One region of the Ammoniphilus soli genome, then DNA from elsewhere that is predicted to be linked to it. Evidence: predicted binding sites of a transcription regulator. Region 1 holds the regulator's gene; the other holds the start of a gene.
What was found. The regulator LexA, encoded in region 1, represses DNA repair genes until DNA is damaged. The targets are predictions, from matches to a motif close to CGAACATATGTTCG.

Region 1 (7,454 bases):
ATTGTAAGATTGATAGTAGACAAGTTGGACAGGTGATCCAGATAGCGGTTTTTGCCTTCCAGGCCTTCAATTTCGCCCCGAATCCGAAACAGTTCCTGCTGGATCTTAAGGATATCCTCCATCTTATTTGCTTGGGCCAGCAGTTTCTGTACAGCTTCTTCTTGCAAGGAAAGATTTCGAATTCGTGCCTCATTGTCATAGAATTGATCGGTAACGTCTTCTCCCTTTTGAGAAATCCGTGTGGTTTTCCCAATACTCTGAATTTGATTTACAATCGACAGATAGTTTTGTTGAGGGATTCGTAAAATAAATACAGCTTCTCTTTCATTCTCCCGATACTTTTGGATAGATGAGGACTGAACATATCCGCCAGAGCGGTCCACAAACTCTTGAACCTGTTTCAAGGCCGGTTCAAGCTCGGTAACTTTCTGATGGATTTCTGCGGATTTGATAATCTTCCGCTGATAGGAAGATTCCTGCTTCGATTGACTTGTCTCTCCCTCCGAAAACCCACCAGGTGCTTCAGCGGGTACTGATTCCATCGCCGCGAGATCTGCCGTATTCTTTTGAGCCTCCTTTTCATGAGCTTGATTGCCGCACCCCACTAATAAAAACAAAAGAAAAAGTACCCCAGACAACCTCCAAATGTTTGTAAGCATATTGCCCCCCTATCTATTGTCTATAATTTATGACGTAATCAACGAGGAAAAAGTTTTCCTCTTCCCAAATTTTTTCTAATGAACCCTTGCACTGACTCTGACATAATGATAGAAAAACGTCATTAGGGTAGGGTAGGTATGATGCAAAAATTAGAATATAATATAAATAAATGGGATAAATTGAGGAGAAAGGCGCAGCTCCAAACTATAGCAGCAGGTATTATCCTTATTGGGCTTTTAATCGGTATCGCCTATAATGCAACTACCGTTTTTTCTTTTCCAAGTACATTCCCTTTTCTTCCATTTGGTATCATCCTAGCGATTGTACTCATCTTTATGTCTGCTTCTCTTTCATCTTGGACCAATTATACATTTCTGTATCATTATTATACTAGTCAATGGATGCACGCAAGGCAACCTGATTCCATTGAACTTATGACAGGAACAGTAGAACTCTTGCATACGGTGCGAATGCCTTATCTCGGTGCCTTTAAGCGAATTCATCTCCGCTTAAGAGGGGGAGAAAGCGTTACGCTTTATGCAAAAGCTGATTTAATGAAAGGTATTCCGCGCACGCAAAACACGCTTAGGGTTCTTACCTATCACATGTTTATTGTAGAAATCAAACCTTAATTTTAGGAGTTCGGAAGCAATGTACTTTGATGCCCATATTCACCTAGATCAATATCCCTTGGACCATCTGAAAGAATCCATCGAACAGTGGAGGAAGCAAAACGTTCAAGGCGTTTTAGCCGTTTCAACTGACTTACGCTCTTCCTATCAAACGCTGGAGCTAAAATTGAGGTACCCTGATTTTATATTTGCTGCCGTTGGTTATCACCCGGAATTACCATTGCCCACTGAGCAGGAACGCTTGGAAATATCAGCGCTTGTGAAACAAGAAAGACGTTTAATATCAGCAATAGGGGAAGTCGGATTGCCGCACTACGAGTTTTGTGGCAGTACCCCCTCAGATTTGGAACCTTTTCTCGAAGTCTTGCGTTCATTTTCCGATCTGGCTATTCATTATCAATTGCCACTGATTCTTCATGCTGTTCATGATAAAGCTGAATTGGCCTTTTCTGCCATTCAAAAACAAGGAGTCAAACAAGCTCATTTCCACTGGCTAAAAGCTCCGACACACGTTGTCAAACAGATTGCTGGAGTGGGTTATTTTATTTCTGTGACTCCTGAGATATGTTATCGTACCCGAGATCAGGAGATGGCCAAACAGGTGCCGCTCTCCCAGCTTCTTATTGAAACAGATGGTCCTTGGAAATATGGTGATTCCTTTCAGAACGTTCAAACCACGCCCCTTTTATTGGCCGATATCGCTCTAAAATTAGCAGAAATTCATCAGCTTCCCTTAGAGCAAATGATTCAAGCCTGCTGGGCTAATACTCATGAATTTCTTCAAATTAAAAAATAAGCTTCTCCTTTAACGTGGAGAAGCTTTTTAACTAGTGTGTTTCAATATATTCAAACAAAAAAGACTGGCCATCACGATAAAATCTCGGGTCATAGATCCCAAATCGTCCTTCTTCTTTCACCACAACGACAAACGGTGCCCACTCATACAATGTCCTTGCCCGTTTATTTTCCCGAAATAAATGCTCTAAATCGGCCTCTGGGGCTGTTTCAAGCTGAGTTTCCAATTTAGGTGTTCCCCAGCTTGTGGCTTCAGAAATCTCAACACGCTGGTCGATTTTCCCGATTACTTTATAGTTCCAAGGGACAAAATCAGCAGCTAAGGCAATCTGATCATAATTACCTTTCATATTTTGATAGATTGCAAAACCATGAGCAGACTGGATCAAAAAATGTACAGCAATGAGTAGACCGACCACCTTAAACACTTGGTGTGTAGGATATTTTCGTAGGCGAGTAAAGATAAATCCGCAAAGAATGATCGTCCACACGACAAAATCAATAATGGGTACAGTTCCAAACGTGAGCCTCATATTGGAGAATGGTTCTAGATACCCGGTTCCCCAAGCATTAAAGATATCACTGGTATTATGGATGAACACAGCCAGCAACCCCGTATAGAAAAGTCTTCTGTCTTTCACCTTCCATATGTAGTAACAGATGACACTCAGAAACAATGCCCAAACGGGAACTAAGAAGATGGAATGAGTAATCCCTCTGTGCCACATCAGGTAAAGCCCCTCTTGATCCCACCATTTTGAAATCACATCAATGTCAGGAATCTGGCTTCCGATCAGGGAGGTAAACAGCAAGGAGTGCTTGACTGGTTTGGTCATTTCCTCCTTGTTAATCGCTTTATAAATCGTAATCCCAAACAAAGTATGTGTGATTGTATCCATACAGCCCCCGAGTAAATTCTATAAACACCCAACGGGTGCTCTAGCATGAATTTCAAGCCGTTCTTAAAAGGACTTTCACATAGTCTTCCAACTCTGTGAGGGTTGAAAAATCCTTAAATATAGCAACATCTTTTTCAATGCCCATTTTTTTATGAACGGCTTTCGATCCGACAATGCGAAAACCAAACTTCTCAACTACCTTAAGCTCTTCTTCAGACAAATGAGACAATTATCTCTCCCCCTCTCTCAACCTAGACAATAACCATCCTCTGCAGTTATTGCCCTTTCACTTTCAGAACGAATCCTTCTTCCTCGGAATCCTCTATATGATGATTCACAATTTTTTCCCATCCTTGCTTTTGCTGGATGAGCAGCAAAATCTGTTCATCTTCCATAATGGATTCATCCCCGTTCTTATGCTCGCAAGCCACCCACCAGGAATCGATTTGCTCCCCGTAATAGCTGGTTTCAAGCATCGCATCCTGTACAGCAAAATCCGGCTGGCTAGATTTAATAAAATCAAGCACCATCTTCTCTATTTGCTCTTGGCTTAAACGTAGTTGCATTTGCGTACCCATAGTAATAACCTCCAAGCATATTGTAGGATGACAATAAGACCCAATTCTATTGTACCCTTTTTGCTTTAAATCAGTCGAATCTGTAATGTGCTTCAAAAAAAATGAAGCCATCACAATACGTGACGGCTTGTTAGTGCAGATCTTTCTTCAGTTTATTCTCTCCATACTCTTTTAGGACGTTGCCTTCTTCATCTACAATTTTTAACGAATCTAAGTTAGCTTTTAGCGACATCCTAACAGCCTGAATATATTCCTGTCTTAGAGAAGCTTGTTCTTGCTTTTCTTTTGCAGTTAGTCCAGTTGACTTTGACTTCCGGGCTAGTTCGTTGATTCGTTCGATTTTCTCAGGAGTAACCAAGTAATTCGTCTCCTCTCTAAAAGGTGTTCCTACATTGTAACATAACTTGCCTTAAAGAGTCTATTTGTTAGAGGTAAAGGGGATCTGAATAACTTGTCCCGGATAGATATATGGGTTAGACAGCTGGTTTTCATCAATAATGACTTGAACCATCTGGGAGATTGAAAGATCGTGATCCTCATTATATTGATCAGCAATCTTCCAAAGGGAATCCCCAGTCTGAACGATAACTTCCTCATATTCCATTAAACCGCTCGCATGCGCAGGCTTCATCCATGTTATATTGCCTGCAATATGCACTAAACTCGTTATCAACAATGCCATCATCGTAAACCCCAAAACTATCGATTTCATATCATTTCATCCTTTCTACACGTACGAACAAACGATCTTATATAAATATTAATTCGAACAAGCGTTCTTGTCAACAACTTCTTCGAACTTATGTTTGTATATTTGATCGAACCTTGTTATAATGAAAAAAAAGAAGGTTTTGGTAAAAGCAAGGGGGGAAATAAGATGAAGTTATCATCGCGTCAGCATGCCATTCTTGACTTCATTAAGAAAGAAGTTAAAGACAAAGGGTACCCGCCTTCTGTTCGGGAGATTGGAGAAGCCGTCGGTCTTGCATCAAGCTCAACCGTACACGGTCATTTAGCTCGCTTGGAAAAGAAGGGATTAATTCGAAGAGACCCTACGAAACCGCGAGCCATAGAGATTTTGGATGAATTGGACTTCCCTGAGGAAGAAGCTACTCTACCAACCGTTAGAATCCCCGTGGTAGGGAAGGTTACCGCCGGTGAACCTATCCTTGCTGTGGAGAACGTAGAGGAATATTTTGTCCTCCCAGAGCGAATGGTAGGGTCTGATACGATATATATGTTAAAAGTACAGGGAAATAGTATGATCGAAGCTGGTATTTTAGATGGCGATTATGTCATTGTCAGACAACAATCTGTGGCAAATAACGGTGATATCGTTGTTGCGATGACTGAAGACGAAGAAGCAACCGTGAAAACATTTTATAAGGAAAAGAACCATATTCGCTTACAGCCTGAGAATCCTGACTTAGAGCCGATTCTTCTGCCATCGGTAACGATCCTTGGCAAAGTAGTTGGCGTATTTAGAAATATGCACTAGCAAAATGGGACGCTCTATTTACCTCTTGCTGTTCAAATGATTAACAAAATAATAAATTCGAACAGAAAACAAAAAACACTAGACCATTTGATCCATGGCTAGTGTTTTTTGTTTTTAGATTGCAATAAAAAAGGCGATGATCATAATGACCTGAAGAACCAATTTCACGGCAGCACTTCCAAAAAAAGCAGCGAGAGTGCTGAGAGCTATCTTCATGGACATCATTCCATCCCTGTTCCGAATCCACTCTACAGCAAAAACCAGAAGTATCGGACCAGCTAGAATCCCAAGAGGCCCTAATACAAATGGACCAAGGAGCAAGCCGATAACCGAGGCTATCATCCCTAGCTTGGATCCGCCATACTTTTTCACAAAAAGCAAATTAGCAAGCATATCCGCTAGGACAATAAGCAATGTAATGCCGCCCATTCCCCACCAAAACCATGGGGATAAACTTCGCTCCGCCAGAGCAAACTGATAGATTAAAAAGCCTCCCCATACTAACAGGGCATCGGGTATGATCGGGATGACAATCCCAGCCAAGCTCCCTATAAAAAATACAATGATGACAGCCCAAAACAGCCATTCCATAATACAACCTCCTTTTCTCTTTATTTCCTACGAAGCAAGCCTTGAAACGATTTCAAAAAGCTTATAAAAATTTTTCAGATAGGATATTCGTCCTTCCAATAAAATAGAAAAAAGCAAGGCACCGTGTTACAGCACCTTGCTCAACTTTATGCGATTAGTAATTAATGATATATTGATCTCTTTCCCATGCATGGATTTGAGTGCGGAACATATCCCACTCGATTTCTTTCGCTTCAATGAAGTGAAGCACAGCATGCTCACCAAGAGCCTCAATCATAACTGAATTATTCTTTAAGCATTCAATGGCTTCCTTTAAGCTAGCTGGAAGTGTATCGATACCTGCTTCTTCTCTTTCTTCTTCGTTCATTACATAGATATTGCGATCTGTACCTGGAGGGCAAGGCAGATCATTTTCAATTCCATCCAAACCTGCTGCAAGCATAACGGCAAGAGCCAAATACGGATTCGCAGCTGGATCAGGATTGCGAACTTCAATGCGTGTGCTCAATCCGCGAGAAGATGGAATGCGAACCAATGGGCTTCTATTTTTTGCAGACCAAGCCACATAGCAAGGTGCTTCATAACCAGGCACCAAACGCTTGTACGAATTAATTAAAGGGTTCGTAATCGCAGAGAATCCACGGGAGTGTTTTAAAATTCCTGCCATGTATTGCTTCGCTACATGACTTAGACCCAGCTCATCACTTTCGTCATAAAATGCATTTTCATTGCCTTTAAACAATGATTGGTGACAGTGCATACCAGAACCATTTATGCCGAAAAGCGGCTTCGGCATGAAGGTTGCATGCAATCCGTGTTGACGAGCAACTGTCTTAACCACTAGCTTGAATATTTGGATTTGATCGGCCGCTTTAATTGCACTAGCGTATTTAAAGTCGATCTCATGCTGACCTGGAGCTACCTCATGGTGAGAAGCTTCGATCTCAAATCCCATTTTTTCCAAAGTTAGAACGATGTCACGACGGCAATTTTCCCCAAGATCGAGCGGAGCAAAGTCAAAGTATCCGCCATTATCGTTCAGGTCAAGGGTTGGTTCCCCTTTATCATCTAATCTAAATAAGAAAAACTCAGGTTCTGGACCCACATTCATTGCGCTAAAGCCCATTGCCTCTGCTCTCCTGAGCTGACGCTTAAGAATACCGCGAGGGTCACCAGGGAATGGCGTTACTCCATCTGCTAGATAGACGTCACAAATCAACATCGCTACTGTCCCGAAATCGCTTCCCCAAGGAAACACGGTCCAAGTATCTAAATCTGGGTATAAGTACATGTCAGATTCTTCAATGCGTACAAAGCCTTCGATAGAAGAACCATCAAACATCATCTTGTTATCTAGAGCTTTTTCCAATTGACTTACAGGAATTTCAACATTTTTAATCATACCTAGCAAATCCGTAAAGCCCAATCGAATATACTTAACATTCGATTCATTGGCCAAGCGCATAATGTCTTCTTTCGTGTAACGTGTGCTCATTGATAAACCCCCTTAGATTCTCTCCACTTATTATTGACATCTATATAGTTCCCACTAATGGAAAAATCTAGATAGCTCTCCTCGATTTAACGGAGTATTTCCTGGCCGGTTGATCATTAACTGCTGCTTTAACAGTTGCCTCAACTCGGTATCAGACATTTCCTTGCGTTTTTGCTCAGAGCTCTCCGTCATAACAGTCGGTTCCTTCGCAGCCGGATCTGGGTTCAGGTTCATTACCTGTTTAATCCCTGCGATATTCAGTCCTTTTTCAATATACGACTTGATCGTTAAAAGCCGATCAACATC
Region 2 (7,454 bases), 170 kb from region 1:
TGGCCTACTGCAGAACCCATCCCCCGTTCCGCCATGCCATGGGGACAGCCGAAATTCAGTTCAAGTCCATCAACGCCGACATCTTCTACCCTCTTTACGATCTCATGCCATTTCTCACGTTGAGGCTCCACCATAAGGGATGCAATTAAAGTGTGTTTAGGAAATCTTTTCTTCGTTTCGTACATTTCTTTAAGGTTGACATCGAGGGGGCGATCTGTGATGAGCTCAATATTATTAAAGCCTGCTACACGCTGCCCATTGAAGTGAAGGGCGGCAAACCGTGAGGTAACATTGACAATCGGTTCGCCTAACGTTTTCCAGACAGCTCCTCCCCATCCGGCTTCAAAAGCACGCATAACTTGGTAGCCGGTATTCGTTGGAGGGGCTGATGCAAGCCAGAATGGATTCGGAGACTGAATGCCCGCTATATTGATTCGCAAATCCGCCATAGGTTAAGGTCCTCCTTCTTTCGTGGCATCCTAAGAAACTTTCTCTTCCGGGTCAGCGTCCGCCTTAGTAAGGGCTTGATCTACAGCAACCGCTACTAATTTCCCCTGTTGAGCTGCTTCCACAACCATGGCCTCCCCACGTCCAGCCCCAAAAATGCAATCCCCGGCTGCATACACCTTCGCCCGTGAGGTTTGGAAGGTCTCCTGATCGACTTCAATAACGCCATGGGTATGGGTCAAACCAAACGCTTCAATGAGCTCCAAGTGCCTCGTCTGACCGATCGCTGTCACTACAGCATCAACTTCCAGGGTGAATTCTGAGCCTGGGATCGGTACAGGCTTTTGTCTTCCCCGGGCATCCGGTTCTCCCAGCTCCATTCGGATACACTCTAGTGCCTGGACTTTTCCTTTTCCAAGAATTCGCTTAGGTGTAACGAGCCAGCGAAACTCTACCCCGTCTTGCTTGGCGAATTCGTATTCAAACGGGTAGGCTGTCATCTCGTTTACTGTCCGGCGGTAAAGAATTTTAACATTATCTGCTCCCAAACGCTTCGAACAGGTGGCGGCATCTATGGCTGTATTCCCTGCTCCGATGACAACGACGCGGGCTCCCATCATGCGATCATCTAACGGCTTTGTCTTCGTATCTTCAATAAGCTGGATGCCGTCAAAAACGCCGGGCAGGTTCTCGCCTTCAATACCTAGCGAAGGAACACTGCCCATCCCGACTGCAAGCACAATGGCGTCATATTCCTTCATAAGCTCTTCTGTGGTGATGTCCTCGCCTACACAAGTGTCTGTTCGGATTTCTACCCCCATTCTTCTTACTTGTTCTACTTCCCATAGGGCAATGCTCTGAGGCAGACGAAAAGATACAATGCCATAGGTATTCAATCCTCCAGCTTGTTCCTTTGCTTCAAAGATCGTGACTTTATATCCCTTTCGCGCTAGCTCTCTTGCTGAGGATAACCCTGCAGGTCCGCTGCCGATGACCGCTATCTTTTTTCCGTTGTATTCCCTTGGCTTAATGAGCACCTCGTTGGACTCAATCGCCCAATCTGTAGCATGGCGCTGCAGCATGCCAATCAGGATGGGCTTAGATGCTTCATTCAGGACACAAGCTCCCTCGCATAATAGCTCGGTAGGGCACACCCGCGCGCAGCTGGCTCCCACAGGGTTGGCATCTAAAATGGTTTTGGCGGCGCCTTTCATATTTCCTTGAGCGATTCTCTTAATAAATTGGGGGATATTGATTCCGGTTGGGCAGGCTGTTATGCAAGGAGCGTCGTAACAATACAAACATCGGTTAGCTTCATCCATCGCGTCTTTTTCACGGAGTGCGGGTAAAACCTCGGAAAAGTTGGCATAGAGGCTGTCTATAGGGGAGACATTTTCTTTTTCCACTTCACTTAACCTCCTTGTCCTTATTGATCAAGATGGCTGTCCGACATGAGGTTCAAGCTCTGTTATCCAGAGCCATCGCTTCATTATTTTTCAAAATTAAATGATAATTAATTATATTCAGTTTATGTTACCAATGTTATAATGTCAATATATTAATAACGCCATATATTTTTTTCTGTTTATCAATCCGTAAAAATATTTATATTAATTAAGTCCTTTTATATTTAATCATTCCCTGTGAGGAAGTATGCCCCGTTATGGTTTCATCCCTTCTCATCTAGATATCTCTTGAGATAAAATAAAGTTAGTAAATATGAGTTGGAAAGGAGGGATAGCATGACCCGCAGCCAGGCCGATGAGATCTCTTTGCTTCGGAAGGAATTGGAAGAACAGATCGCAGTGATCGAAAAACGAATGGCAGATGATCAGGCTTCTCTCCAATCGCTGAAGCTTCGATTGAAGGAATTAATAAACCAGGAAAAAGAAAGGGCTCATTATCTTTCCTCCAGTGAAATCTTAGAGCTCATTTATCACCATACGGGAAAAGAAAGCAATATGTCTACGATCAAGCGCTGGGCTGATCAGGGATTTCTAGGTGAAGTCATTGATGAAAAAGAGGTTTTTTGGGCCTTAAAAACCAAGCAAGGAAAAAAACGCTTCCTTTATCCGAAGAAACAGGTATACCGTTTCCTGTTTGACAAAGCGTTGATTCGCCCTAGGTTTGATATTCTGGACCGGGTTCGCATCAGTGATTCCAAACATCCGAACTTCGATGAGGCAGCCGTTGTTGTGAAAAGTGGATTGATGGAAGACGAGTTTTATTATACGTTGCAAACGGAAACAAGTTTTTCGGTGGTTGAGCAGGTAGCCGAATCATGGATTAAACCGATATAGAGACAGGGCAGGAGTGGTTTGAGATGAGGGTTTCACTAACATTGGAAAATACATTGGATAATCAGCAGGCTTCCCGATTGATTAAAAATACAAATAAGGAAAAGAACAACAATATAGAGGTTTCTTTTTCAAACGACCTAAAGAAAATCGTGCTGGAAGGTGACACCATTCTCGTTCCTGATGCACGGGTATTGAATCAAAAGGATGTAAGCTTTACTGGTGAAGTTCATTGCCAGGGAGAAATGTGTGAAATCACGGCCAAGGAAAAGGGAAAAACGGTAAATCTGCATTTAGATTCCCATTTGGTACAAGAGCTGGAACAAATCCGGCAGTATGTATCAAGCAAAACTCAACATGACGTTCTGCTGGAAATTTTTAAACGGGGCATTAAGGAGCTGAAGGCTGAACGTAGCGATTAAGATCTTTGGGGGTCTATTTTAAAATCGGTATCAGAAATGATTAGTTTTTCCATTGTAAAGGTTAATTTGCCTTTATCTTGAAACTAGATGATGTTACCTCCAGTCTATAGACGAAAAGTCGCTTCTTATGCCTTCTTGCTCAATAAAGAAAGCGACTTTTTGCCATTATGATTTTTTCCCTTGAATATAGCCGCTTTCAGTTAAGTTTTTTAACCAGTTTTTAATGGTCCGCCGATGTCTGCCAAAATGATTAACCATTTCATCCATGGAAGGAATAACGAATTGCCGTTGTTCCAAATATCGCCAAAGGATATATTCGCTCATTCCTAGCTTTACGATAATTTCATGAGGATACATGCAGTCTTTCCTTTCTCCCTTGATCTTGGTTTCTTTGTCAGTTCCTTCGCCCGAATTCCTATCTTCTAGATTTTAACATGGAAGATCGTTCCAACACCCTTTTTGGAAAATTTAAACTTATGACAATTAACGATTAATCCCCATTGGTTTACCTTGCTTTTTATCCGTAATGGCCTCCAATCTTTGCGCTTCTTTCTAAAGCGATACCTCCTTCGACCAAGCTGGAAGCCTTGATAATGGAAGTCGGTCCGAATGAATCGCGGATCTGATCCACGGCAAAAGCTAAGCTTCTCTTTTTCTCCCTTGTCTTATAGCTGAACATATCCAACTGAATTTCCTGGTCCGGACTGAGATTGGACAAGGACACGTATATGTTTCGAACTTCTTCCCCTAAAGTATAGTGCGTATCGAACAACTGAAGGCAAACGGCATAAACCTCATCCTCTAGGTTCGTTGGCGTAGCAATCGACTGCGAGCGGGAGAAGCCCCCCATTGCATCGTGGGAATAACCAATCCCTAAAGAAATGGTTCGACCGGCCATTCGGTCCTTGCGAGCCCGAGTGGTTACTTCATCGCATAATTCGCGGATTACAATCTTGATCTCCGAAGGCTTGACATAGTCGCGGAGTAAGGTGACGCCGTTTCCATAGCTTTTATGCGTCTGGCTATAATTTGGCTGCACACGGGAAAAATCAATGCCCCAGGCATGGTTGAAGAGCTGCACCCCCATAACGCCGAATCGGTTCTCCAGCAGGGAAACCTCAAATTCAGCCAACTGGCCAATCGTACGAATGCCCATCCGGTTTAGGTTTCGTTCCATGCGCGACCCAATCCCCCACATATCCTTGACCGGATGGGGCCACAGCCTCGCAGGCAGATCCTCAAAAGTCCATTCGGCAATTCCTTCCGGCGCTTTCTTGGCATCTAAATCCAAACAAACTTTGGCCATTAGCATATTGGGCCCAATCCCGATCGCTAAGGGAATCCGCAGCTCCTCCCAAATGGTTTGCTTAATTTTTCTAGCTACAGACCATTTTTCACCGAAAAGCTTTTCCGTTCCCGTGACATCAATCCACGCTTCATCGACCGAGTACTGCATAATGCTATCAAAGGGGGCAAAACGCCCGAGGATCTTCGTTAATTCTAAACTGATCTCTAAGTATTTGGACATCTTCGCTTTGACAATCTGGATTCGGGGATCTCGGGGCAATTCAAAGAACCGCGAAACATTTTTCACTCCAAAATCTCTCTTTAATGCGGCTGAGGCTGCAAGAATGATGGAACCGCTCCTCTCTGGATCGCCAACGACAGCCAAGTAGGCGGTCAAGGGATCTAGCCCAAGCAGCGAACAATGTGCGGAAGCATAAAAACTCTTGGCATCCAGCATAAGGATAGAGCGTTTAGGCATTTGACTATAATCAAACATAGTTCACCTATCCTTTCTAAAAAGGAACATTTGTTCTTATTTTATGCGAACTATAGGAGAACTTGCAAGATGAAAAAAATTACCAAACGCTACCTATGCAAAAAGGTGTTCCATGTAACGGATGGAACACCTAGAATATCAAGGCTATTCAATTGAACGAGCGGTAGAATATCGGATAAAAGGGCTATTCCACCTCCGTGGACACCCTTTTGTCCATTCGGCTATCACTCGACATAAACCAGTAGAGCCACAAAGCTAACGACAGCAAGTACAATTGACAAAGCACCTTGGAAGAATCGCTTCTGAAAAAGACGCAAAACGCCAAAGCTAAAGAACGATCCTGCCAAAAGGATGGCGATCGCACCAATAACAAATAGTGGAACCGTTAAGTTGTTTAATTCAGCAATACCCATAATAAATAGGCCTCCTTATAGGAAGGGAACATTTTTCGCAGTTATCATACCATATCTGCTTAAGAGAATCCACAAAGAAAACTTGGCTTAACTCATAATATCCGTTTGGAAGCAATATAAAAAGACTAGCCAACAACGCAGGTGGCTAGTCTTTTGTCCGCTATTCCTTAATATAGGAGCAGCAATAATCAGTAACTCGATATACCTTCAACTTGAACGATGCGTTTGCAGGCACGGTAAATTGCGTACCGGCACGAAAGCTTTTCCAATCCGTTTCACCAGGAAGCAGTACATCTAGTTCTCCCGCAGCAATTTCCATAATTTCCTTTTCGCTTGTTCCAAACTCGTATTCCCCAGGCATCATGATACCTAAAGTTTTTTTCGTTCCGTCTGCAAACAATACAGTACGGCTGGTTACCTTACCCTCAAAGTAAATATTTGCCTCTTTCATCACGGTGACTTGCTCAAACTGCGCCAATGTTCTCTCTCCTTTATCTAGTTCATGATATAACTATACCGATATGAGAACAGATAGGCAACAAGAAAACTGGTACAAGAAAAAGCCCTCGATTAGAGGACTTCTGTTCACGGTGTATTAAAGGTTTTCTTCCGACTCCTCAAACTCACCAGCTTCCCCCATATGCAAACCCGGATAAAGCTCAATGACAGCTTCCTTCTTTGCTCCATTATACTTGTCAGGTCGATCGATGTTACGGTAAGTCAACTCCAAATTATGTTCGAAACCGGCCGAGACCAGCTTGTTATACAACATTTCCACGGTTTTATTGACGCGATGAATATCGTGAGTAAGCCCTTTATAGAGGAGTACGTAACCAGCGGCACTATCCTCATCACCATAATGAGACAGTTCAAAATCCCGAATTAAAACGCCGCCATGCTCCTGGAGCTTCTCCCAAAGTTCCTCGGCGTTGGCATAAAAGGTTTCCATCTAAATCCCTCCCTATATCGTTCTATCCTAGTATGAATCCTGCCTAGCCGTTTTATCCTAGATTGACAAGTTTTTGTCGCACTGTCAGAATTTATAACTTCGTTACATTATTTGAACAGCACGAGGAAAACTTGTAGCTTTCCCCTAACTTGACATTGATGTCAAGTTAGGGAATTGGCGCGAGCCAAGTTTTCTTGTTGTGAACCGGACACCTGGTTTAGGGTGCAGGCAAGCGGGTGATGCATATGTATAACATAAGAAAGATAAGATGGGAGAAGGTTATGGATCACTACTTTGTCTATCGGTTAAGAAAAAAGCTGGATCGCATTGTCCGCCACCCGGAATTTCGAAAACTAAAAGAAAGTGCCGGCAAAACATTGGGTCATGCCTATATCCCTGTTCCCCTGACGGCGAAGATGATACAAGCGGCTCTGGTGCAGGCTCAGATCGAAAATGTTCAAAAGCTGAAAGTCACCATCCATAACTCCTTGCTGTACATACAAGGAGAGGCAAGGAAATGGATGATCAAAATCCCTTTTTCTCTTGTTTTGCAGCCAGCAAAAGTCCATGGCAGAACGGTTGCCTTTCTAATCCAGGAAATGACCCCTATCTTGAATGAGACAGTTAACCAGCAAATCTTCAACCGCCCTCCCTATCTTCACTATCAGGATAGGCACATTTATTTAGACTTAAATCAATTGGACCTTATACGAAGCATAAAAAGGGGTTCTATTAAGCAGATGGAGATTAAAGAGGATCTACTATGGTTGAAGATTGGGATGTGAGGTGGGCAAAATAGAAAAAAGCCGGTGAAAATCCGGCTTTTTATGTTAGATATAAGAAAAATTGTTGTTCCTACGAGACTTAACAGGAGGAAGTCCGCTTATTTTCCTTTTTTATTAAAAAATATGAAATAACCGGAGAATCTCCCGTTATCGCCTAGGCCGCCCCTAGACCTCTACTACTGCTTTACTAATTGCCCTCGGGTAACTCCAAGCTGGTTTGTCGCTTTTAGAGACCTCCATACACTGGTTCCAGTTCGCTTGCCTTCGATGGCTTGACGGTACAAGCTGATGACTTCCTGTACTTTCGCTGCATTTTCTTCCAAGAATTCTATACGATAATGGCGTATGCCCAGTTGAA

Region 2: the regulator LexA is predicted to act here: its motif matches at 4,973-4,986, upstream of ABLT31_RS07595 (DNA polymerase IV).

What each region holds. Positions count from the first base shown of each region.
Region 1 is NZ_JBEGDL010000003.1:208,927-216,380, forward strand. Features, by position in the region: gene ABLT31_RS08580 (DUF4349 domain-containing protein) at 1-659, opposite strand, end outside; gene ABLT31_RS08585 (hypothetical protein) at 801-1,292, shown strand; gene ABLT31_RS08590 (TatD family hydrolase) at 1,312-2,088, shown strand; gene ABLT31_RS08595 (metal-dependent hydrolase) at 2,120-2,986, opposite strand; gene ABLT31_RS08600 (hypothetical protein) at 3,039-3,215, opposite strand; gene ABLT31_RS08605 (hypothetical protein) at 3,262-3,564, opposite strand; gene ABLT31_RS08610 (DUF896 domain-containing protein) at 3,695-3,922, opposite strand; gene yneA (cell division suppressor protein YneA) at 3,983-4,276, opposite strand; gene lexA (transcriptional repressor LexA) at 4,442-5,062, shown strand; gene ABLT31_RS08625 (DUF456 domain-containing protein) at 5,177-5,653, opposite strand; gene glnA (type I glutamate--ammonia ligase) at 5,808-7,148, opposite strand; gene ABLT31_RS08635 (MerR family transcriptional regulator) at 7,203-7,454, opposite strand, start outside.
Region 2 is NZ_JBEGDL010000003.1:38,502-45,955, reverse strand. Features, by position in the region: gene preA (NAD-dependent dihydropyrimidine dehydrogenase subunit PreA) at 1-449, opposite strand, end outside; gene ABLT31_RS07615 (NAD(P)-dependent oxidoreductase) at 480-1,853, opposite strand; gene ABLT31_RS07610 (hypothetical protein) at 2,190-2,747, shown strand; gene ABLT31_RS07605 (hypothetical protein) at 2,771-3,166, shown strand; gene ABLT31_RS07600 (helix-turn-helix domain-containing protein) at 3,332-3,523, opposite strand; gene ABLT31_RS07595 (DNA polymerase IV) at 3,684-4,949, opposite strand; gene ABLT31_RS07590 (hypothetical protein) at 5,174-5,362, opposite strand; gene ppnP (pyrimidine/purine nucleoside phosphorylase) at 5,523-5,840, opposite strand; gene ABLT31_RS07580 (hypothetical protein) at 5,958-6,311, opposite strand; gene ABLT31_RS07575 (hypothetical protein) at 6,593-7,096, shown strand; gene ABLT31_RS07570 (U32 family peptidase) at 7,273-7,454, opposite strand, start outside.